DNA from 4 places in the Streptomyces sp. NPDC093149 genome. Region 1 is predicted to be linked to each of the others. Evidence: riboswitches for the same ligand, from Rfam matches in the RefSeq annotation. Region 1 holds a riboswitch; each other region holds the start of a gene.
What was found. A riboswitch is a leader RNA that binds a small molecule or an ion and turns the genes downstream of it on or off. The one in region 1 is predicted to bind cobalamin.
Positions count from the first base shown of each region.

Region 2: linked by a shared signal. The riboswitch ahead of ACIQCZ_RS23380 (cobalamin biosynthesis protein) and the one ahead of ACIQCZ_RS13660 (HoxN/HupN/NixA family nickel/cobalt transporter) in region 1 are both predicted to bind cobalamin.
Region 3: linked by a shared signal. The riboswitch ahead of ACIQCZ_RS05335 (ribonucleoside-diphosphate reductase subunit alpha) and the one ahead of ACIQCZ_RS13660 (HoxN/HupN/NixA family nickel/cobalt transporter) in region 1 are both predicted to bind cobalamin.
Region 4: linked by a shared signal. The riboswitch ahead of ACIQCZ_RS10035 (prenyltransferase/squalene oxidase repeat-containing protein) and the one ahead of ACIQCZ_RS13660 (HoxN/HupN/NixA family nickel/cobalt transporter) in region 1 are both predicted to bind cobalamin.

Region 1 is NZ_JBIVON010000004.1:1,356-7,169, reverse strand. It holds gene lysA (diaminopimelate decarboxylase) at 1-1,081, shown strand, start outside; partial or broken gene ACIQCZ_RS13665 (MFS transporter) at 1,168-1,548, opposite strand; cobalamin riboswitch at 2,057-2,261, shown strand; gene ACIQCZ_RS13660 (HoxN/HupN/NixA family nickel/cobalt transporter) at 2,289-3,377, shown strand; gene ACIQCZ_RS13655 (ABC transporter ATP-binding protein) at 3,451-4,224, opposite strand; gene ACIQCZ_RS13650 (FecCD family ABC transporter permease) at 4,221-5,252, opposite strand; gene ACIQCZ_RS13645 (ABC transporter substrate-binding protein) at 5,340-5,814, opposite strand, start outside.
Region 2 is NZ_JBIVON010000007.1:418,612-424,425, reverse strand. It holds gene ACIQCZ_RS23390 (anion permease) at 1-558, shown strand, start outside; gene ACIQCZ_RS23385 (hypothetical protein) at 894-1,124, shown strand; cobalamin riboswitch at 1,295-1,426, shown strand; gene ACIQCZ_RS23380 (cobalamin biosynthesis protein) at 1,571-2,584, shown strand; gene ACIQCZ_RS23375 (cobyric acid synthase) at 2,581-4,098, shown strand; gene cobN (cobaltochelatase subunit CobN) at 4,095-5,814, shown strand, end outside.
Region 3 is NZ_JBIVON010000001.1:1,132,068-1,137,881, forward strand. It holds gene ACIQCZ_RS05330 (ribonucleotide-diphosphate reductase subunit beta) at 1-201, opposite strand, end outside; gene ACIQCZ_RS05335 (ribonucleoside-diphosphate reductase subunit alpha) at 201-2,612, opposite strand; cobalamin riboswitch at 2,750-2,885, opposite strand; gene mctP (monocarboxylate uptake permease MctP) at 3,058-4,695, opposite strand; gene ACIQCZ_RS05345 (DUF3311 domain-containing protein) at 4,692-4,946, opposite strand; gene ACIQCZ_RS05350 (GntR family transcriptional regulator) at 5,216-5,814, opposite strand, start outside.
Region 4 is NZ_JBIVON010000002.1:782,093-787,906, forward strand. It holds gene ACIQCZ_RS10025 (energy-coupling factor transporter transmembrane component T) at 1-360, opposite strand, end outside; gene ACIQCZ_RS10030 (SCO2322 family protein) at 357-1,031, opposite strand; gene ACIQCZ_RS10035 (prenyltransferase/squalene oxidase repeat-containing protein) at 1,028-2,302, opposite strand; cobalamin riboswitch at 2,410-2,545, opposite strand; gene ACIQCZ_RS10040 (MBL fold metallo-hydrolase) at 2,720-3,775, opposite strand; gene ACIQCZ_RS10045 (lipocalin-like domain-containing protein) at 4,059-4,484, opposite strand; gene ACIQCZ_RS10050 (aldehyde dehydrogenase) at 4,801-5,814, shown strand, end outside.

The sequences.
Region 1 (5,814 bases):
GCTGCACTGGGTGCGGGAGGAGGGCCTCGGCCTCGACGTCTGCTCCGCGGGCGAGCTGGAGCTCGCCGTCACCACCGGGTTCCCGCCCGAGCGCATGGTGCTGCACGGCAACGCCAAGAGCCCCCAGGACCTGAGCGCCGCGCTGCGCCTAGGCGTCGGAAGGATCGTCATCGACAGCGCGTGGGAGATAGCCCGGCTCTCCGCACTCGTCCCCGACGGCGCCCGGCAGAAGGTCCTGGTGCGCGTCGTTCCGGGCGTGAGCGCAGGCAGCCACGCGGCGATCCGCACAGGCACGGACGACCAGAAGTTCGGGCTCTCCCTCACCGATGGGAGCGCCCGGCACGCCATCGCCCGGATACTCGACCAACCGCGGCTCGAACTGGTCGGCCTGCATTGCCACATCGGCTCGCAGATCACCACCGTCAAGCCCTACCTGACCGCGCTGCGACGGATGGTCGGGCTGCTGGCCCAGATCCACCACCAGTACGGAATCGTCCTGCCGGAGCTGGACCTGGGCGGCGGTCACGCGGTCGCCTACCGGCCGGGGGAGACCGCGCTCGACATCCCGTCCCTCGGTGCCCGCATCCGCGGCGAACTGGCCACGAGCTGCGCCGCGGCCGGTATCCCCGTACCCCGGCTCGCCGTCGAGCCGGGCCGCGCGCTGGTCGGGCCCGCGGGTGTGGCGCTCTACCGGGTGCTCGCGGTCAAGCAGACCGGCGACCGCGTCTTCGTCGCGGTGGACGGCGGGATGAGCGACAACCCACGGCCCGCGCTGTACGGGGTCCGTTACGCACCCCGGCTCGTCGGCCGCCGCTCGACGGCCGGGCCCCGTACGGCCACCGTCGTCGGCCGGCACTGCGAGGCGGGCGACGTGCTCGCCACCGATGCGCAGATGCCGGGCGACATCCGTCCGGGCGATCTGGTGGCCATCCCCGTCGCGGGCGCCTACCACCTCTCCATGGCGTCCAGTTACAACGCGGTCGGCCGCCCGCCCGTGGTCGCCGTCCACGACGGCGGCGCGCGGCTCCTGATCCGCCGCGAGTCCCTCGCCGACATCAAGGGCCGCGACATCGGTCTCTGAACCACGCATCCACGTCGGTGGAACGCCCCGCAACGCGTGGTGGACCGGGGCCGTGAGCGATCCGGGGCCCGGCCCTGCCCGGGCGGCAGGCTGAGAACACCGACGAGGAAGGCGACGCCGAGCAACGCCGGAGCACCGAGCAGACCCAGCAGATACGCGGCGGGGATCGCGGCCAGTGCCGGAGCGCGGCCCAAGTCCGCCAGCATCATCACGTCGCGGGAACGCCGACGGCCCACCCACGCACCGGCGAAGAGCGAGATCAGCAGGATGGGTGCCTGTTCCACCGCACGCATGACTCCGACTTCGGCGGCGCCGGCGTCCAGCGTCACCACGGCGATGAGCGGCAGGACCACCTGGGCGGCCTGTGCCCCGAGTTGAGAGGCGGTCTGCCCCGCCCAGAGCCTGCGGAAGTCACCGTCCCGCCACAGGCTCGGCAGGGCCGGCCGACCGGAGCGGGCCGCCTTCACCGCGGGCCTCCTGCCCGCGGACCGCCGGGCAGGCCCGGCCTGCCGGGCGCCAAGGTCACACGGAGCCCCGAAGGGCGAGCCGCGTCGAAAGCCCCCTCGGAAGCGGGACCGCGTGTGCGCCGGACGATGCGACGGTGTGCGGGCACGGCAGGAGAATCGGACGGCACAGGGCCCCCTTGAGCTGCTGAGAACGGCGCCCGCCGCGCGGCGCACAGCAGGTGCGCCGGCCCGGGCGAGGGAGGGTTCGCCGTGCCGCGGATCGAGGGCAGCACGCGATGACGGGCCGGTCGCGGCCTACAGGGTCAACGCGCGCTCGGGTGACCGGGCATCTCAGCTCCTCAAGGGTCTTCGGGTGCCGAAGGCAGACGGACGGCAGCCTTTCGACGAAGGGAATTTCGCCGGGCACCGAGGAGGAGAGGGAGGACCACGGCCCGACGCCCTGCCGGAAGTTGAGGCCGTCATCCCCCTGGCCCGCCCGCCCGGCTTGTGGGCGCCGCTCACCACAACGCTAGAGTGGGTGCGCCGTGGTGTTCGGGAAGACCGGTGACAGACTCCGAGGAGTCTCAGGCCGGAGCGGCCCTCGCCACTGTGATCGGGGAGTATCCGTCCCAACGACTGCCACTGGCCGCAGAGCGCGGCTGGGAAGGCAGGGGCGGACACGAGCGCGAGCGAACCCGTCAGCCAGGAGACCGGCCACGGCATCTCACGAAGTCATCCACGAGGTGCTGGAGCGTGACCGTATGACCCTGCCCGATTCCGCCGTGTTCACGTGGCGGCGCGAGGACACCGTTCGAACCGTGGGGCTGCTCGCGGTGATAGCCGCCCTGCACGTGGTGGCGTTCGGTGTGCTGTTCCTGCTCGTCCTGCCACAGCACTACGAGGTCGGTTCCAAGGCGTTCGGCATCGGGCTCGGGATCACCGCGTACACGCTCGGCATGCGGCACGCCTTCGACGCCGATCACATCGCCGCCATCGACAACACGACCCGCAAACTGATGGCCGACGGCAAGCGCCCCGTGTCGGTCGGCTTCTGGTTCGCGCTCGGACACTCCAGCGTGGTCATCGCCATGGCCGCGCTGGTCGCCGGAGGAGCGCGGCTGGCCGGGGTACTGATCAACGAGAACTCGGGCACACACCAGGTGCTCGGTGTGGTGGGTACGACCGTCTCCGGATCCTTCCTCTATCTCATCGCCGCGTTGAACCTGGTCGCACTCGTCGGCATTCTGCGCGTGTTCCGGGCGATGCGGGCGGGCCGGTTCGACGAGGCCGAGCTGGAGCAGCATCTGGACTCGCGCGGGTTCATGAACCGGATCCTCGGCAGGTTCACCCGGTCCATCACGAGGCCGGGCCAGATGTATCCGCTCGGCTTCCTCTTCGGTCTCGGCTTCGACACCGCCACGGAGGTCACCCTGATGGTCATGGCGGGCAGCGGGGCCGCGGCGGGCCTGCCCTGGTACGCGATCCTGTGCCTGCCGCTGCTGTTCGCCGCCGGAATGAGTCTGTTCGACACGCTGGACGGGACGTTCATGAACTTCGCCTACCAGTGGGCCTTCTCCAACCCGGTGCGCAAGGTGTTCTACAACCTCGCCATCACCGGCCTGTCGATCGCCGTCGCCTTCCTCATCGGCACGATCGAGCTGGTCACCATACTCCACGACAAGCTCGGTCTGCGGGACCCGGTCACCGGCTGGATCTCCGGCCTGGACCTGGGCAACGTCGGCTACATCATCGTCGGACTCTTCGTGATGGTGTGGGCGGCGGCCCTGGCCTACTGGAGGATCGCGAAGGTCGAGGAACGCTGGACGGGCCGCGCTCCCGGCGGTGGCTGATGCCGTGTCGCACACCGCCGAGAGCCCCGCGCCGTCGAGCCGCCCGGTCCGGCCCGCGGTGGGACGGGCACGGTCACACGGCCGACCGGTGATCGAAGGCGATCAGCGGATCACCGGTCAGCGGATGCTCGACCACCGCCGCCCGCACGCCGAACACCTCCGCCAACAGGGCCGGAGTGAGCACCTCCAGGGGAGTGCCGGACGCCACCAGCGCTCCTTCGTGCAGCACATGCAGGCGGTCGCAGACCGAGGCCGCCGCGTTCAGGTCGTGGAGCGAGACCAGTGTGGTGCGCCCCTGCGCCCGCAGCAGTGACAGCAGCTCCACCTGGTGGCGCACATCGAGGTGGTTGGTCGGCTCGTCCAGCACCAGGACATCCGGGTCCTGCGCGAAAGCCCTGGCCAGCAGGGCCCGTTGGCGTTCGCCACCCGACAGCGCGGAGAATCGGCGGTTCCCGTACCCTGCGAGACCGACCCGTCCCAGGGCCCGGGTGACGACGGCCCGGTCCGTCCCGTCCTCACCTGCGAAGGCCCGCTTGTACGGGGTGCGGCCCATCACCACGATCTCGTGGACGGTCAGATCGAAGTCCCCACCGCGCTCCTGCGGCAGAGCGGCGACATGCCTGGCCGCTTCGGCGGGCGGCAGCACCCCGATGTCCGTACCGTCCAGGAGCACCCGGCCCGCTACCGGGCGCAGATGCCGGTAGACGGTGCGCAGCACGGTCGACTTGCCGCTGCCGTTGGGGCCGACCAGCCCGGTGATCTCGCCCGAGGACGCGATGAGATGCAGCCCCGAGACCACGGTACGGCCGTCGTAGGCCACCCGGAGGTCGTGTACGTCGATTCTCATCGGCCGTGCTCCGAACGCCGGTCCAGCAGAAACAGCAGGACGGGCGCGCCCAGCAGCGCCGTGACCACACCGATGGGAAGCTCCTGATCCGGCAGCACGGTGCGGCAGAGGGTGTCGACGACGACGAGGAGCACCGCACCGGTCAGCGCGGACACGGGCAGCAGCCTGCGATGGTCCCCTCCGACCAGCAGTCGGCACAGATGCGGCACCAGCAGCCCCACGAATCCGATGGCGCCGGAGACGGACACGAGCACGCCGGTCAGCACACTGGTGACCACGAACATCTCGCGCCGCAGCCGCACCACGGAGACACCGAGCCCGGCCGCCGTCTCGTCACCCATCAGCAAGGCGTTCAACGCCCTGGCCCGGCCCTGAAGCACGGCAAGGCCCAGCACGACGGCCGCCGTGGGCGCGGCGAGCGAGCTCCACTGCGCACCGCCGAGGCTGCCCATCAGCCAGAACAGCACGCCCCGGGTCTGCTGCTCGTCACCGGCCCGCAACACCAGATAGCTGGTGAACCCCGCCAGGAACTGTCCGATCGCCACCCCCGCCAGCACGAGACGCAGCGGCGAGAAGCCACCGCCTCGCCGGGCCACCGTCCAGACCAGAGCGAACGACAGCAGCGCTCCGGCGAACGCCGCGCCGCAGACGCCCAGCCCGAACAGACCCCCGGTGCTCGCGCCGAGGACGATCGCCGCCACGGCCCCCAGAGAAGCACCGTTGGAGATGCCCAGAAGGTGGGGATCGGCGAGCGGATTGCGCACCAGGGCCTGTACAGCGGTGCCGACGACGCCGAGTCCGGCACCCACGACGGCCGCGAGCAGGGCTCGGGGGACCCGCAGCTGCCACACGATCAGGTCCCGGGTGCCCGGCCGCGCGGCCCCGCCGGTCAGCCGGTGCCCCACCGTCGACCACACCTCGGACACCGCCACGTGCGAGGAACCCCAGGAGACGGCGGCCGTGAGCCCCAGCAGCAGTGCCACCGCGAGAGCGGCGGCCACCCACCGGGCGGGAAGGGGCCGCAGCACGTATGCGGATCCCCCGGCGCCGGGTGCTTCGGGCCCGACCGGGCCAGGACGACCGGCCGCCTTGCCGGCCGAGCTGTCGAGGGCCATCTACCGTCCGCCCTCGAACCGGTCGGCGTGCACCGTGCGAGCGATCTGCTCGACCGTGTCCGCGTTGCCGACGCCGGCGATGGTGGTCCGTTCCGAGCGAATGCGCAGAAACCTGCCCTCCTCGACCGCGGTGAGTCCGCGCGTCGCCGGGAACGACTTGAGGAACTTCTCCGCCTCGTCGAAAGCCCTGTCGTCGGACGCGGCACTGCCCCGGTTCCTCACGGCCAGCTGGATCCAGTCGGGGTTCTTCTCGACGACGTCCTCCCAGCCGACCTGCTTGTGGTCGCTGTCGCAGTCGCCGAAGACATTGCGCGCACCGGCCAGCCTGATCACCGCGTTGGCCACCTGTTTCCCGCACACGGCCATCGGCTGTTCGGTCCCGCCGTCGAAGTCGAAGACGAAGTACGTCGGCCGCCGGGACTCCGGCAGATCGCCCAGGGCCCTGCGCACCGCGGAGATCTTGCCCTCCATGGCG
Region 2 (5,814 bases), on a different contig from region 1:
TACCTGGGCGGCTGGCGCATCATCCGCACCATGGGCAGCGGCCTCACCGACCTCAGGCCGCCGCAGGGCTTCGCCGCCCAGACCAGCGCGGCCACGGTCATCCTGGCCTCCTCGCACCTCGGCTTCTCCCTCTCCACCACCCAGTCCTGCTCCGGCGCCGTCATGGGCGCGGGTCTCGGCCGTCAGGGCGGTGTGGTCCGCTGGTCCACCGCCACCCGGATGTTCGTCGCCTGGGGTCTGACCCTGCCGGCCGCGGGCCTGGTCGGCGCGGGCGCGGAACTCCTCACCAAGCAGGGCACCTGGGGGGTCGTCGTCGTCGCGGCGCTGCTGGTCGCGGGCTCCGGCTCGATCTGGCTGGTGTCGCGCCGCAAGCCGGTCGGCCACGGCGACGTCGCGCCGGCGGACGGCGCGGCCGAGCCCGCAGGCGTCGTCACCACGGCCATCGCCGCCGTCAGCCCGCCGCCCACCGCGGCCCAGGCCACGGCCCAGGACCTCAAGACCACCATTCCGGCCCCGGCCGGAACCCCCCAGGACCCGGCGCGACCCGCCACCGTCTAGTGCCGTGACCGGCAATGTTTGCCCCGTGAGGAGTGTCGTCCAGTGCGTGCGATCGCAAGGCGGCCGGAAGTCCTTGTAGCGGAGCTACCAGGACTTTTGGCCAACGCCGCGAGCGTGCGTGCTGGACGGCGCGACGGGGCAAAGCTTGCCGGGAGAGGCACTGGGCCGGCCGTCCAAAGAGCGTCCGGCAATCGGAGGGCGGCGTCGCGGCATCTGCCGCGTCGTCGTCAATCGCCGTGGCGCCGCCGTGACTCAATCCTCCGCCGTGCGGCTGCACGCACCCAACCCCGTGCCTTCTCCCACCCCCCGATTGTCGGACGCTCTAAGGATTCAGCATGAACATCGACTGGGCAGCCCTCGGCTCCGTCTTCGGCGTCTCCCTCGTTGTCACCGTCGCACTGGTGGGTCTCTTCACCCTGGGCATCGTCGGTCTCTCCAAGCAGCCCGAACCGGCGGCGCAGGGCGGCTCCGGCGGCTCGCTGCTGCTGGCCCGCGCCGGCGCGTACATCTGCTTCGGGCTGTGCGCGGCGGCGGTCGCGTACGGGATCTATCTGATCGTCGCCTGAGCCCTCCCCCGCGCACTCCCCGACGGGCCGGACACACCTCGTGTGGCCGGCCCGTTCCGGCGTGCCCGGCACGATGTGGGCCTCAGCACACTGCGCCGACGCAGGTCAACGGCAAGTTGACGGGCGTTCGCGGAGCGTGGTGGACTGCCGGAGCCAATTACGGCGACAGCAGAGGAAGCCGGTGCGAATCCGGCGCGGTCCCGCCACTGTCACCGGGGAGCAGTCCCCCACACCGGAAGTCACGGCGCGCGCGAGCGGGCTGGAAGGCCGGGGGAACTGCGGATCCGGGAGCCAGGAGACTCTCGTCGCCGGTCACGTCGAACCAGGGCGCGGACCCTGAGTGAGGACATATCGCCATGCCTGGCTGCCGTGCGTCCGTTGCTGTGGCGCTCTCGTCGAGAGCCGCCTGTACGAAGGTCCTTCGAGGCGCGTCGGCCGGTTGAGCCGTGCGTGCCGACCGCATCTTCGCGTACGGCGCCACGGCCGGTCTGATCGGCGACCTGCTGCTCGGTGACCCCCGCAGGGGGCATCCGGTCGCCGCCTTCGGGCGGGCCGCGGCGGGCGTCGAACGCCGTCTGTGGCGCGACCACCGCGGGTGGGGCGCGCTGCACACCCTCGTCCTGGCCGGGGGCGCCGCGGGTGGTGCCGCGCTGATCACCCGTGCCGTGCGCGGCCGTCCCGCCGCCCGTGTCGCGCTGACCGCGGCCGCCACCTGGTCCGTCGTCGGCGGTACGTCCCTGGGGCGTGAGGCCCTGACGATCGGTGACGCCCTGGCGGCCGGCGACATCGGCTCGGCCCGCGAACGGCTGCCGCATCTGTGCGGACGCGACCCGCACTCCCTCGACGGACCGCAGATCGCCCGCGCCGTGGTGGAGTCCGTGGCCGAGAACACCTCGGACGCGGTGGTCGGCGCCCTGGTGTGGGGCGCGCTGGGCGGGGTGCCGGGGCTCGTCGGCTTCCGGGCCGTCAACACCCTCGACGCCATGGTCGGCCACAAGTCCCCCCGCCACCGGCGCTACGGCTGGGCCTCCGCCCGCCTCGACGACATCGCCGGCTGGCCCGGTGCCCGGCTCACGGCCCTGCTCGCCGTGGCCGCCGGGGGGCGGCCACGTGGCGCGGTACGGGCCTGGCGGGCCGACGCCGCCAAGCACCCGAGCCCCAACGCGGGCCCGGTGGAGGCCGCGTTCGCGGGCGCGCTCGGCGTGCGGCTCGGCGGGACCCTCGCGTACGGCGGAAGGGTCGAGCACCGCCCCGTCCTCAACGGGGCACAGGGCCGGGCGGTGGAGACCGAGGACATCGAACGCGCGGTACGGCTGTCGCGCCGGGTGAGCGCGCTCGCCCTGGGCGTGTGCGTGGCGGGACGGCTGGGCGCCGGCCTCGCCGCACGACGCATCGCGGGGCGCCGGACCGCGGCAACTGCCGCGGCAGGGACTCGGATCGCAGGACGGAGACATACATGAGCGGCGGGCTGCTGGTCGCCGGAACCACCTCGGACGCGGGCAAGAGCGTCGTCACGGCGGGCATCTGCCGCTGGCTCGTGCGCCAGGGCGTGAAGGTGGCGCCGTTCAAGGCGCAGAACATGTCGCTGAACTCGTTCGTCACCCGCGAGGGCGCCGAGATCGGGCGCGCCCAGGCCATGCAGGCCCAGGCCGCGCGGGTGGAGCCGTCCGCGCTGATGAACCCCGTCCTGCTCAAGCCCGGCGGCGACCGCTCCAGCCAGGTCGTCCTGATGGGCCGGCCGGTCGGCGAGATGAGCGCACGCGGCTACCACGGGGGCCGGCAGGAAGCGCTCCTCTCCACGGTCGTGGACTGTCTGGAGCGGCTTCGGGGCACCTATGACGCAGTGATCTGCGAGGGGGCGGGCAGTCCGGCCGAGATCAATCTGCGGCGCACGGACATCGTGAACATGGGCATCGCACGAGCGGCCCGCTTCCCGGTGGTGGTCGTCGGCGACATCGACCGCGGGGGCGTCTTCGCCTCCTTCTTCGGTACGACGGCGCTGCTCGACGCCGAGGACCAGTCGCTGATCGCGGGCTACCTCGTCAACAAGTTCCGCGGTGACGTGTCGCTGCTGGAGCCGGGCCTGGAGATGCTGCGCGGGATCACCGGACGGCGGACGTACGGGGTGCTGCCCTTCGCCCACGGCCTCGGCATCGACGAGGAGGACGGGCTGCGGGTCTCGTTGCGCGGGACCGTGCGCGAGTCGGTCGTCGCGCCGCCGCACGGCGAGGACGTGCTGCGCGTCGCCGTGTGCGCCGTACCGCTGATGTCGAACTTCACCGATGTGGACGCGCTGGCCGCCGAACCGGGCGTCGTCGTGCGGTTCGTGGACCGCGCCGAGGAGCTGGCCGACGCCGACCTCGTCGTCGTGCCGGGCACCCGCGGCACCGTGAAGGCGCTGGCCTGGCTGCGCGAGCGCGGTCTCGCCGACGCCCTGGTCCGGCGCGCCGCCGAGGGCGGACCGGTCCTCGGCATCTGCGGCGGCTTCCAGATCCTCGGCGAACACATCGAGGACGAGGTCGAGTCGCGGGCCGGGCACGTCGACGGCCTCGGCCTGCTGCCCGTACGCGTCCGCTTCGACCGCGAGAAGACCCTCGCCCGCCCCTCGGGCGAGGCGCTCGGCGCCCCCGTCGAGGGGTACGAGATCCATCACGGCGTCGCCGACGTACACGGCGGCGAGGCGTTCCTGGACGGCTGCCGGGCCGGCGCCGTGTGGGGCACCCACTGGCACGGCTCGCTGGAGAGCGACGAATTCCGCCGCCGCTTCCTGACCGAGATCGCGCGGGCCGCCGGCCGACGCTTCGTCCCCGCCCCCGACACCGCCTTCGCCACGCTGCGCGAGGAACAGCTCGATCGCCTCGGCGACCTCATCGAGGAACACGCGGACACCGACGCGCTGCTCCGGCTCATCGAGTCGGGCGCGCCCTCAGGACTTCCCTTCATCGCCCCCGGAGCACCTGGAGCACGCGCATGAACGCACCTACGAGCACCGTGCTGTTGCTGTCGACCGCCGACACGGACCTCCTGGCCGCCCGCGCCTCCGGCGCGCCGTACCGGATCGGCAACCCCACCCGCCTCGACGCCCACGAGGAACTCCCCGCACTGATCGAGGGTTCCTCCGTCGCCGTCGTCCGTCTCCTGGGCGGCAAACGCGCCTGGGAGGACGGGCTGGCCGTCCTCAAGGCGTCCGGCATCCCCACCGTGCTGCTGGGCGGCGAGGCCGTGCCGGACGCGGAGCTGATGGCCGAGTCGTCCGTGCCGGCCGGTGTCGTCGCCGAGGCGCTGCGCTACCTCGTGGAGGGCGGCCCCGGAAACCTCGTGGAACTGGCCCGCTTCCTCTCCGACACCGTCCTGCTGACCGGTCACGGCTTCGCCGAGCCGCAGACGATGCCCGAGTGGGGCCTGCACGGCGGCCGTGAGTTCGTCGAGGGCCGCCCGACCGTCGGCGTGCTCTTCTACCGGGCGCACCAGCTCTCGGGGAACACGTCGTTCGTGGACGTCCTCTGCGACGCGGTCGAGGCACGCGGCGCCAACGCCCTGCCGGTGTACTGCGGTTCGCTGCGCGGCGCGGACGCCGGTCTCTACGAGCTGCTCGGCAGGGCGGACGCCCTGGTCGCCACGGTCCTCGCGGCGGGCGGCACCCGCGCGTCGGACGCCTCCGCCGGGGGCGACGACGAGGCCTGGGACATCGGCGCGCTGGCCGATCTGGACGTTCCGGTGCTGCAGGGCCTGTGCCTGACCTCCTCGCATGCCGCGTGGGAGGCGTCGGACGCCGCGCTCTCCCCCATGGACGCCGCCATGCAGGTCGCGATCCCCGAGTTCGACGGCCGGCTGATCACCGTCCCGTTCTCCTTCAAGGAGCAGGGACCCGACGACGTGCCGGTGTACCGCGCCGACCCCGAGCGCGCCGCGCGTGTCGCCGGTATCGCGGTGCGCCACGCCGCTCTCAAGCACAAGGCGAACGCCGAGAAGAAGCTCGCGCTCGTCTTCACCGCCTACCCGACCAAGCACTCCCGCGTCGGCAACGCCGTCGGCCTGGACACGCCCGCGTCGGCGGTACGGGTCCTGGACGCCCTGCGGGAGGCCGGTTACGCGGTCGACGGGTACCCGGACAACGGCGACGAGCTGATCCACCGTCTGATCGAGGCCGGTGGGCACGACGTCGAGTGGCTGACCGAGGATCAGCTCGCGGCCGCCCCCGCGCGGGTGCCGCTCGCCGACTACCGGGCCTGGTTCGACACGCTGGAACCGGGGCTGCGCGACTCGATGCTGGAGCACTGGGGCGAGCCGCCGGGTTCGCTGTACGTGGACGGGGACGAGATCGTCCTCGCCTCGCTGCAGTTCGGGAACGTGGTGGTGCTGATCCAGCCGCCGCGCGGCTTCGGCGAGAACCCGATCGCGATCTACCACGACCCGGACATGCCGCCGTCGCACCACTACATGGCGACGTACCGCTGGCTGGAGAACTCGTTCGGCGCGGACGCCGTCGTCCACATGGGCAAGCACGGGACGATGGAGTGGCTGCCGGGCAAGGGCCTCGGCCTGTCCGCCGGCTGCGGACCCGACGCCGTACTCGGCGAACTGCCGCTGATCTACCCGTTCATCGTCAACGACCCGGGCGAGGGCACCCAGGCCAAGCGACGCGGACACGCCACGGTGGTGGACCATCTGGTGCCGCCGATGGCCCGTG
Region 3 (5,814 bases), on a different contig from region 1:
GAGCCGGCCGATCATGTGCTGCTCGCCGGGGGAGAGCTTGGCGAGGTCGGCGACGTCGGAGTGGAGGTCGACCTCCTCCACCGTCCAGGTGTTCTTGATCGCGTCGCGGTAGCGCTCGTAGAAGTCCGGGTAGCGCATGGGCCGCAGGGTCAGCTCGAAGCCCGGGTCGAGCAGGTTCTTCTCGGAGTCGGTGGAGCTCATTACTGGCAGGCCTCGCAGGACTCGGGGTTTTCCAGGGAGCAGGCGATCGCGTCGGCGTCGGGCGTCGAAGCCTGCTGTACGGGGATGGGGGCGGTGGCCGCGGCCCGGCCGGAGGCCGCACGGGCGATCCGGGTCGCCGGGCGTGAGCGCAGGTAGTACGTCGTCTTCAGCCCCTGCTTCCAGGCGTACGCGTACATCGAGGAGAGCTTGCCGATCGTCGGCGTCTCCATGAAGAGGTTCAGCGACTGGCTCTGGTCGAGGAACGGCGTACGGGCCGCCGCCATGTCGATCAGTCCGCGCTGCGGGATCTCCCACGCCGTGCGGTACAGCGCCCGCACGTCCTCGGGGATCCAGGCGAAACCCTGCACGGAGCCGCTCGCCTCGCGCAGTGCCTCACGGGTCCGTGCGTCCCACACGCCGAGCTGCTTCAGCTCCTCCACCAGGTACGCGTTGACCTGGAGGAACTCACCGCTGAGCGTCTCGCGCTTGAAGAGGTTGGAGACCTGCGGCTCGATGCACTCGTACACACCTGCGATCGAGGCGATCGTCGCCGTGGGCGCGATGGCGAGCAGCAGCGAGTTGCGCATGCCGCTCCGCGCGACGCGGGCGCGCAGGGCGTCCCAGCGCTCCGGCCAGTTCAGCTCGGTGTCGTAGTGGTCGGGGTGCAGCACCCCGCGCGCGGCACGCGTCTCGGCCCAGGCGGGCAGCGGGCCCGACCGCTCGGCGAGCTCGCAGGACGCCTCGTACGCCGCGAGCATGATCCGCTCGGAGATCCTGGTGGAGAGCGCGCGTGCCTCGGGGGAGTCGAAGGGCAGCCGCAGCTGGAAGAAGACGTCCTGGAGGCCCATGGCGCCCAGGCCGACCGGGCGCCACTTCGCGTTGGAGCGGCCGGCCTGCTCGGTCGGGTAGAAGTTGATGTCGACGACCCGGTCGAGGAAGGTCACGGCGGTCCGGACGGTGGCGTCCAGCCGCTCCCAGTCGATGGTGCCGTCGGCGACGAACGCGCCGAGGTTGACCGAACCCAGGTTGCAGACGGCCGTCTCGCCGTCGTCGGTGACTTCGAGGATCTCGGTGCACAGATTCGAGGAGTGGACGACGCGGCCCGGCTCGGCGGTCTGGTTCGCGGTCCGGTTGGAGGCGTCCTTGAACGTCATCCAGCCCTGGCCGGTCTGCGCGAGGGTACGCATCATCCGGCCGTACAGCTCGCGGGCCGGCATCGACTTGCGGGCCAGCCCCTTGGCCTCGGCGGCCCGGTACGCGGCGTCGAAGTCGTCGCCCCACAGGTCGACCAGCTCGGGCACGTCCGCGGGCGAGAACAGCGACCAGTCGCCGTCCGCGTCGACCCGGCGCATGAACTCGTCCGGGATCCAGTGCGCCAGGTTGAGGTTGTGCGTACGCCGCTGGTCCTCGCCCGTGTTGTCGCGCAGCTCCAGGAACTCCTCGATGTCCGCGTGCCAGGTCTCCAGGTAGACGGCGGCGGCGCCCTTGCGGCGGCCGCCCTGGTTGACCGCGGCCACGGAGGCGTCGAGCGTCTTCAGGAACGGCACGATGCCGTTGGAGTGCCCGTTGGTGCCGCGGATCAGCGAACCGCGGGCGCGGATGCGGGAGTACGAGAGCCCGATGCCGCCCGCGTGCTTCGAGAGCCGCGCCACCTGGTGGTAGCGGTCGTAGATCGAGTCGAGCTCGTCGAGCGGGGAGTCCAGCAGATAGCAGGAGGACATCTGCGGGTGCCGCGTACCGGAGTTGAACAGGGTCGGCGAGGAGGGCAGATAGTCGAGCCGGCTCATCAGCCCGTACAGCGCGGCCACTTCGTCCAGGGCGCGCTGCGAATCGTCCTCGGCGAGACCGGACGCGACCCGCAGCATGAAGTGCTGGGGCGTCTCGATGACCTGGCGGGTGTGCGGGTGGCGCAGCAGATAGCGGCTGTGCAGGGTCCGCAGCCCGAAGTAACCGAACCGGTCGTCGGCGCCGTCGGCGAGCGAGCGTGCCACCAGCGCGTCGAGGGCGTCCGCGTGCAGCGCGACGAACTCGGCGGTCCGGTCCGCGATCAGGCCCTCGCGGTGCCCGACGGCGACGGAGGCGGAGAAGGAGACCGCGCCCTGGCCGACCGCCTCGTCCGCGATGGTGCGGGTCAGGAGCCTGGCGGCGAGCCGGGAGTAGGCGGGGTCCTCGGAGATCAGCCCTGCGGCGGCCTCGGTGGCCAGCGAGCGCAGCTCGGCCTCGTCCGACCGGGCGCTGCGGCCGCGCAGCGCGGCGGCGGCGACACGACCGGGGTCGGTGTCGGGCAGATCGACGGTGAGGTCGGTCAGGGTCCGCAGCAGTGCGGTCCCCGGTCCGTCGTGTGCGGTCCCCTCGGACTCGGCCGCTTCGGACACGGCGACTGAAGCCGGATCGGCTGGCGCGATGGTCACGTGGTGCTCTCCCTCGCTCGGCTCGGGGCCGGCGGGGAACGGGGCAGCCGGGCAGAGGCGGGCCCGGGCGGGGCAGCACTCCGTACGGCGTCCACCGGCCCATCCGCGAGGCCCGGACGTCTGGCATCCGGTTCGGTCGAGCCGGATGCGCTGTCGGCAGGTCCTCGGACTTGCTCGGGGGTGCGCAAAAGCGCACCGAACACACCGTTGCGGGACAGTTCCGGATTCGCACCGGATTCCCCTGCGGCGACAGCGAGCATGAGCATACATGTGGGGGCCGCCCGATGAGGCAGCCCCCACATGTTGTGTCGTGCAACGCGGGCCGGGCCTGCAGAACGAGCTGTACGGCCCTGTTCGGAGCCCGGGGGCCCCTGATCGCGCGGACGGCCCGCCGAGCCCCGTGGGAGGGGGCTCGGCGGGCCGCCGGCAGGTGTCGGAGCGTTCGTCAGTGGCCGCCGCCCGGAGCTCCGGCCGTGGCGGGCGGGAGCTCGACCTGGACGCCCGGGTCGCCCGCGTCGGCCGTGTAGTCGCCCGGGGCGGTCTCGTCGATTCCGGCGGGCGCCTTCACGGCGTTCAGGACGAACGTGAGCACCACCGTCACGACCACGTTCAGCACGAACGCCGTCAGGCCGATGTAACCGATCTCGCCGATGCCGGGAATCTCCTTGGACGAACCGCCGAAGTGCGCCTGGGTCGGGCTGGCGACCCCGTACGCGGCCACCGTGCCGTACACCATGCCCACCGCCCAGCCCGCGAGCAGCGCCCAGCGGTGGAACCAGCGGGTGAACAGGCCGCCGACCAGGGCCGGCATCGTCTGGAGGATCCAGATCCCGCCGAGCAGCTGGAAGTTGATCGCGACCGTCTTGTCCATGGTGAGGACGAAGGCGAGCGCACCGACCTTCACCAGCAGGGACACCAGCTTGGAGACCTTGGTCTCCTGCTCCGGGGTGGCGTCCGGCTTCAGGAAGTCCTTGTAGATGTTGCGGGTGAAGAGGTTCGCGGCGGCGATCGACATGATCGCGGCGGGCACCAGAGCGCCGATGCCGATGGCGGCGAACGCGACCCCCGCGAACCAGTCGGGGAACATGTTCTCGAACAGCTGGGGGATGGCCAACTGCCCGTTGTCCACCTTGATTCCGGCGGCGATCGCCATGAAGCCGAGCAGAGCGAGCAGGCCCAGCATCAGCGAGTACAGCGGCAGGATCGTGGTGTTGCGCCGGATCACGTTGCGGCTGCGGCTGGAGAGCGTCGCCGTGATCGAGTGCGGATACATGAAGAGCGCGAGCGCCGAGCCCAACGCCAGGGTGGCGTAACCCCATTGGCCCGCCTCGCCGGGTGCGAGCGCGCCGCGCGGCTTGCCGGTCGCCGGGTTGGTCTGCGAGAACGCCTCGCCCGCCTTGGCGAAGATGTCGTCGAAGCCGCCGAGTTTGATCGGGATGTAGATGATCGCCACCGTGATGACCAGGTAGATCAGCCCGTCCTTGACGAACGCGATCAGCGCCGGTGCCCGCAGGCCGGACGAGTAGGTGTAGGCGGCCAGCACGGCGAACGCGATCAGCAGCGGCAGGTCCTTGACGAACCAGTGGGTGTTCTCGCCGCCGCCGACTCCCATCACGTCCAGCACCGCCTGGATGCCGACGAGCTGGAGCGCGATGTACGGCATCGTGGCGAGGATGCCGGTGACGGCGACCGCCAGCGAGAGGCCCTTGGAGCCGAAGCGTCCGCGGACGAAGTCCGAGGTGGTGACGTACCCGTGCTTGTGCGAGACGGACCACAGCCGTGGCAGGAAGGTGAAGATCAGCGGGTACACGAGGATGGTGTACGGCACGGCGAAGAAGCCGGCCGCGCCCGCCGCGTAGATCGCCGCGGGCACGGCGACGAAGGTGTACGCGGTGTACAGGTCGCCGCCGAGCAGGAACCAGGTGACCCAGGTGCCGAACGACCGTCCGCCCAGGCCCCATTCGTCGAGGCTGGCCTCGTTCTCGGCCTTGCGCCAGCGCGCCGCCAGGAAGCCCATGACCGTGACGGCCAGGAAGAAGAAGATGAAGACGCCGAGCGCGACGCCGTTCACGCCGTCCTTCATGCCGACGCACCCCCCTTGCGGGCGCGCTGGTCACGCTGCCACAGCTTGTACGCGACCATCGTGAGCGCGGTGGAGATCAGCACCCAGAGCATCTGGTACCAGTAGAAGAACGGGATGCCGATGAAGGTGGGGTCCACCTTCGCGTACGAACTCACCCAGAGCATCGCCACGAACGGCGCGACGAGGCAGAGGGCGATGACCACCCGAACGGGCGTGACGGTGGGCGGTTTTCCTTCAGGGTCTGCTGCCATGCGGCGACTCCGTCCCCTCGCTGATCACCAGGTGTAATGCGCAGGAAATCTAGGGGAGGCTTCCGGTCACCGTCACCCCCTGTCCGCATTGCGGTCCGACAACGGTCCCGTGAACGGGATCGAATGTTCGGAATGTCGCCAGACGTGCGAGAGTCGGCCCGTGCGGAGGCAGACGAACGGCCCCCGTGGAGCGCTGCGTTCCACGGGGGCCGTCGACGGTCGTGTGCGCGGAAGCGAGGGCCGAGACCGGTCGGCCGCCGCGTCCGGGGTCAGTCCGTCGGCCGCTTCAGGCGTGCCACGAACTTGTACCGGTCGCCGCGGTAGACCGAGCGCACCCACTCCACCGGCTCGCCCCGCCCGTCCAGCGAGTGCCGGGACAGCATCAGCATCGGCAGGCCCACATCCGTACCGAGCAGTCCGGCCTCGCGCGGGGTGGCGAGCGAGGTCTCGATGGTCTCCTCGGCCTCGGCCAGCCGGACGTCGTACACCTCGGCCAGCGCGGTGTAGAGCGAGGTGTACTTCACCAGCGAACGGCGCAGCGCGGGGAAGCGTTTGGCCGAAAGATGCGTGGTCTCGATCGCCATCGGCTCCCCGCTGGCGAGCCGCAGCCGCTCGATCCGCAGCACGCGGCCACCGGCCGTGATGTCGAGCAGCCCGGCGAGCGTGTCGTCGGCCGTGACATAGCCGATGTCCAGCAACTGGGACGTCGGTTCCAGCCCCTGCGCGCGCATGTCCTCGGTGTACGAGGTGAGTTGCAGGGCTTGCGAGACCTTCGGCTTGGCGACGAAGGTGCCCTTGCCCTGGATGCGCTCCAGCCGGCCCTCGACGACCAGCTCCTGGAGCGCCTGGCGCACGGTGGTGCGCGAGG
Region 4 (5,814 bases), on a different contig from region 1:
CGGCACCTCGGGGAGCGTGAACACCGGATGCGTCCCGGGGATCGGCGAACCGAGAAGGACCGAGAAGACCAGCCGCACACCGACGACGAACAGCCCGATCCTGATGAACGCCCCGTACGAACGGGCCCACGGCGCGTCCGTGCGGCGCGCCGCGACCACGTAGCCGGCGACCCCGACCAGCAGCCCGAGCAGCAGTGGATTGGTGGTCCGGGACGCGGCGGTGGCGAGACCGAGCGCCCACAGCCACCAGGCCCCGGCGGGCAGGGCGTTGCTCCGGGTCGCCCCGGGGGCGCGCAGCGGCCGGCGCGGCCGGACGGTGCCGGTGGCGCCGGTCACCGGGCCGCTGGTCGGGGCGGTCATCCGCGGCGGCGGCGGGCCTGCACGACTGCGGCGATGCCGAGGAGGAGAACGGCGCCGACGCCGACGAGCACCCCGGCGGACGGCCCGCCGCCGGAGCCGCCCGAACCGGCGGAGGCGGCGGCGCCCGGGGACACCGTCGCCGAAGGCGTCGCGTGCCCGTCGCCCGAGACCTGTTCGCCGCAGCCCGAGCCCGGATAGCCGGAGATGGCACAGAGCAGCGCGTCGCCGCTGTAACGCAAGGGTTTGGCCACCGAGGCGAGCGCCTCGGCGGTGCTCGCGTCCGGGGCGACCCGCGCGCACGCGGTACGCGGCGCGGGCGGCGTCTCGCCGGCCGGGGCGTCCGCCGCCGTGCCCGGGTCGATGACCAGCGCGACCCGCTTGGTGCCGCCCTGGGCCGGGGTGTCCGCGCAGATCTTCGCGAAGTCGGGGGAGCGGCGCGGCTTCGCCGAGTCCTGGGAGTCCTCGCTGACCGAGAACCGGAAGCCCTGCACCGTGCCGTCGTCCGGCCGGACCAGGGACGGGCCCTGGGTGGCGTACGTCCAGCCGGTGCCGGAACCCTCCCAGAACGACCAGTACCGGTACCCGGCCGCCTGGGCCGTCCCCGCGCCGAGCACGGCCAGGACGGCAGCCAGGGCCACCAGCAGCGCGGTGGCCCTTCCCGCCCGCCTCACAGCTGCCGGTTCTTGCGCCGGCCGCTGATCAGGAAGGCCGCGGCAGCGGCGACGACGAGACCGATGCCGATGAACCACCACACGCCACCGATCACGTCGTCGCCGCTGTGCACCTGGTCCTTCTCCGTGGCCTCGTACCCGGTGTCGGCGGACGGGTCGGGCGTCGTGACGGCTGCGGGCGCGGGACCGGTCGCGTTCAGCCGGTCGACCAGGTTGACGCCGTTGAAGTCGCGGGCGTCGGAGCCGGTCGCGTGCGCGGCCAGGACCAGCTGGGCGTAGGCGGCGGGACCGTTCTGCTCGGCCCAGGGGCCGGCGTTCTTCTTCAGCCAGGCCACGGCCTTGGCGGCCTTGTCCTGGTGGCCCGCGGCGGACAGGGCGACGACCGCGTCCGCGGTGTTGCCGAAGTCGGGCTGCGGGGTGGTGTCGGTGGCGCCGGGCATCGGGGCCAGGTCGAGGTGGCCGCTCGTGGCGAGGGCGTTCGCGAGGTAGTGGGCGCCGTTCTGGGCGGCCTGCTCGGGCGTGAGACCGGACCCCGGGTGGCAGCTGGTCCCCTTGGCTGCGGCGTTGTTCCCGACGGCCAGGGCCTTGCCCATCGTGCCGAGCACGGCGGCGGCGGTGGCGTCCGCGTTGGCGGCGAGCTTGCCGGCCTTGTCGGGCTGGTAGGCGAAGGCGCCGCCGTCCTTGCCGCCGCACGGGATCGCGAGCGCGAGCAGCGGGGAGTAGGGGGTCTTGCCGTTCGGGGTGGTGATGTCCGCGAGCCGCTGGCCCTGCCGGGCGAGGGCGCCGATCACCAGCGAGGTGGAGTTGGCGTCGCTGGGCGCGCCGGCGGTGTAGCCCCAGCCGCCGTCCTCGTTCTGTACGGACTTCAGCCAGCGGACCGAGTTGTTCACGGTGTCCCGGTGCCCGCCCACCTCGACGAACGCCTGCACGGCGACCGCGGTGGCATTGGTGTCCAGCACCGTCTTCCCGGTGCAGGGCCGGGACACGTCGGGCCGGTACGCGGCGTAGGCGCCGTTCTCGCACTGCTGGGCGATCAGCCAGTCCACCGACTCCGTGGCGGGCGTGACGCCCTCCAGCCGCTGGGCGAGGAAGGCCAGCGACTGCCGCCAGACACCGTCGTAGGTCGGGTCCTTCGTGCCGTACAGCCCGGACGGCAGGGCGATGGACGGCGAAGGGGTGGGGGACGGCGCCGCCACCGCGACCGGGGCAGCGGCCGCACAGAGCACGGTGGCGATGGCGGCGAGCGTTGCCGCGCTGCGGCGTACGGTCATGGCGGGCGGGGCCTCTCCTGCGGGGAACCGGGCACAGGCACGCTCAGGCACCAGGCTCCGGCTCCGTATACCTCGACGGTGCCGACCACCGGGGTTCCGGAGGTCGCGAGCCGGTCACGACCGCGGACAGGGCATTCCGGCTCACCGTCTGCGACGACGGTTCACGGCTGCGTGGTCAGCGCCGGATTCGCACCGGCTTCCCCCTGAACGGGCATGATGACGACCCGCACACTCTACCGGGCGGGGTCGGACGGGTTCCGGGGCCGTCCGGGGGCTCGTCCCCCACGGGACGGGCGCGGCCCCGGGGGCCCGACGGGCGACGTCGCACCGCGCTCGCCGGAAGTCCGGCCCGTGCCGGTGCCCGGGTGGCCGGGAGAGGGCGAAACGAGCCCCCTGCCCGACGGCCCGCCGCGCCCTTCACACCGCGATGTACGTCACCGGCTCGCTCCCCGCCACCGCCTGTGCGCGCCCCAGCCTGACCAGACGCCGCAGATGCGCCTCGGCCTCCGAGACGGCGATGTTCCGCGAACCGTGCGAGATCTGCTCCCACGGCCGGTTCCACTCCATCCGCTCGGCCAGCTCCCACGGCGTGAGCGGGGTGGCCAGCAGCTTGAGCAGTCCGGTCAGCCGTTCCTCGTGATGGTCCAGGAGTTCCCGTACGCGCCCCGCGGCGTCCGTGAACGCGTACTGGTGGGCGGGCAGCACCTCCGCCACGCCGAGCCGGCCGATGTGCTCCAGCGAGCCGAGGTAGTCACCGATGGGGTCTCCCCCGGCGGACGGGGCGGTGCCCGGCGCGGCGTCCGGGTCCTCGTACAGCCCGATGTGCGGGCTGATCCCCGGCAGCAGATGATCCCCGGAGAACAGCCGCCCCCGGCCCGGCAGATTCCGCGGATGCTCCTCCTCCAGATGCAGACAGACATGACCGGGCGTGTGCCCCGGAGTCCAGATCGCCCGCAGTCGGCGGCCCGCCAGGCCGAGGAGCTCACCCGGAACGATCTCCCGGTCCGGGAGCGCGGACCGCAGCCCCGGCAGCGTGCGCATCCGGCCGCCCTCGACCGCGGCCCGCAGCGGCGCGAGATGCTCCTGGGGCGCACCGACCGCCGTGAGCTTCGTCAAGAGGTACGACAGCCAGGTGCTGGGCCGGGCCTCACGGGTGCGGCGCACGATCGCGGCGTCCGCCGCGTGCATGGCGATCCAGGCCCCGGACGCCTCGCGCACCTGGCCGGAGAGGCCGTGGTGGTCGGGGTGGTGATGGGTGATGACCACACCGTGGATGTCGCCGATGCCCGTACCGATGGCGTCGAGCCCCGCGGTGAGGGTGTCCCACGCCTCCGGATCGTCCCAGCCCGTGTCGATCAGGACCGGCCCGCGATCGGTGTCGAGGACATGGACGAGGGTGTGGCCGAGCGGATTGTCAGGGATGGGGACCTTGATGCTGTGCACGCCCCCGCCATGGTCGGTCACCTGCGTCATGGGCTCCCCATCTCTCTTCGAGGCCTGGTCGGCGCACCGGACGTACGGCGTGCGGCGCACCGCGCCCACTGTAACGAGAACTTGTTACAGTAGTAGCCCCGGTCGACCATCTGTCGGTACGTCCATCTGCCCGGCGTGCCCGGGGAGTTCGGGGTGCACGGGATCACGGGACGGCCGTGCCGGTGGGTACCGGGCGCGGGGCGGTCCGTACGGCCGGAGCCCCGCGCCGGGCGGTGGGGCCGGGTCACCGGCCGGGCGGCCGGTGACCCGGATCACTCGTCGCTCATGCGGCGTCCGCGGCCGGCCGGTGCCACACGAGTCGCGGGGCGCGCGCGCCGTCGCCGGCTCCCTCGGTCGGGGGGAGCAGGGTTAATCGGTCCCCCTCCACCCGCCACCGGCGCTCCTGCGTGGTGCCGACCCATGGGCGCAAGGACGCTATCCGCAGATGGTGGACGACCAGGTCGCCCGTCACCTCGTAGGTGCCCGCGTATCCCAGGTACGGAGAAGTCCTGAACAGGGTCGCGGTGTCGACCGGTCCGGCCGTCCCCTCCTCCGGGGAGGGCTCGGGGTCCGGGTTCAGCACGCTCACCGACATGTGGCCGTCGGCGGTGTAGGTGATCAGTCCTGTCGGACTCTGCCCGAGGGGGTGTTCGAGCGTGTCGCCGGAGGCGTCCATGATGGCGAAGGTGCTCAGCAACCAGGCACCCACGAGGGGGTGTTCCCAGGTGCCTGGCCCCGGGGTGGATGGGTGATTCGGTTCGGTGCGGGATGGGGTGCGCACGTGTTTCCCTTCTGAGCCGGCGGAATTCGGAACCTCTGGAGCGGGTGCGTGGGGGACGGGGTCGTTCTCGTCCCTACCCGTGCGGCACACCGTGGAAGCGAGGGGCGTGCCGCGAAAGCCCGGGTGGTGCGACGGCGGCCGTCCGGCCGCGCGCGTCGTCGAAGCCGTGGACTCCTGGAACTGGAACTGGTATCAGTTCTGACACGGAGTCAGGTAACGTGCCGGGTCGCGGGAGGCAGCAGCCATGACCGAGCTTGTCGAACACGGAAAACTGTTCATCGGCGGGGAGTTGGTCGATCCGCTGGGCCGGGATGTCATCGAGGTCGTGTCGCCCCACACCGAACAGGTCATCGGCCGGGTGCCGCACGCCTGCGAGGGGGATGTGGACCGGGCCGTCGCCGCCGCCCGGCGGGCGTTCGACGAGGGGCCCTGGCCGCGGATGACCCTGGACGAGCGGATCGTGGTGATCACCCGGATCAAGGACGCGTTCGCCGTGCGGTACGAGGAGATCGCCCGGGTCGTCAGCTCGCAGAACGGCACCCCGTACACATCGAGCGTCATGGTGCAGGCGCTCGCCGCGATGATGGTGTGGGACGCGGCGATCACCGTCGCCCGCACCTTCCCGTACGAGGAGCGCCGGGACGGGGCTCTCGGGCCGCTGCTGGTGCGCCGGGAGCCGGTCGGGGTGGTCGCGGCCGTGGTGCCGTGGAACGTTCCGCAGTTCACCGCCGCCGCGAAGCTCGCGCCCGCGCTGCTGGCCGGCTGCTCCGCCGTGCTCAAGGTCTCGCCCGAATCCCCGCTGGACGCCTACGTCCTGGCCGACATCGTGGCCGGGGCCGGGCTGCCGGAGGGGGTGCTGTCGATCCTGCCCGCCGACCGCGAGGTCAGCGAGTACCTGGTGGGGCACCCCGGCGTCGACAAGGTGTCGTTCACCGGGTCCGTGGCCGCCGGGCGACGGGTGATGGAGGTCGCCTCCCGCAACCTCACCCGGGTCACACTGGAACTGGGCGGCAAGTCCGCCGCCGTGATCCTCCCGGACGCCGATCTGGAGACGGCCGTCGCCGGGATCGTTCCCTTCGCCTGGATGATCAACGGCCAGGCGTGCGTCGCCCAGACCCGCATCCTCGTCCCGCGCTCCCGCTACGACGAGACGGCCGAGGCGTTCGCCGCCGCCGCGAGCGCGCTGCAGGTCGGCGACCCGCTCGACCCCGCCACCGAACTCGGCCCCCTCGTCGCGCGGCGCCAGCAGCAGCGGTCG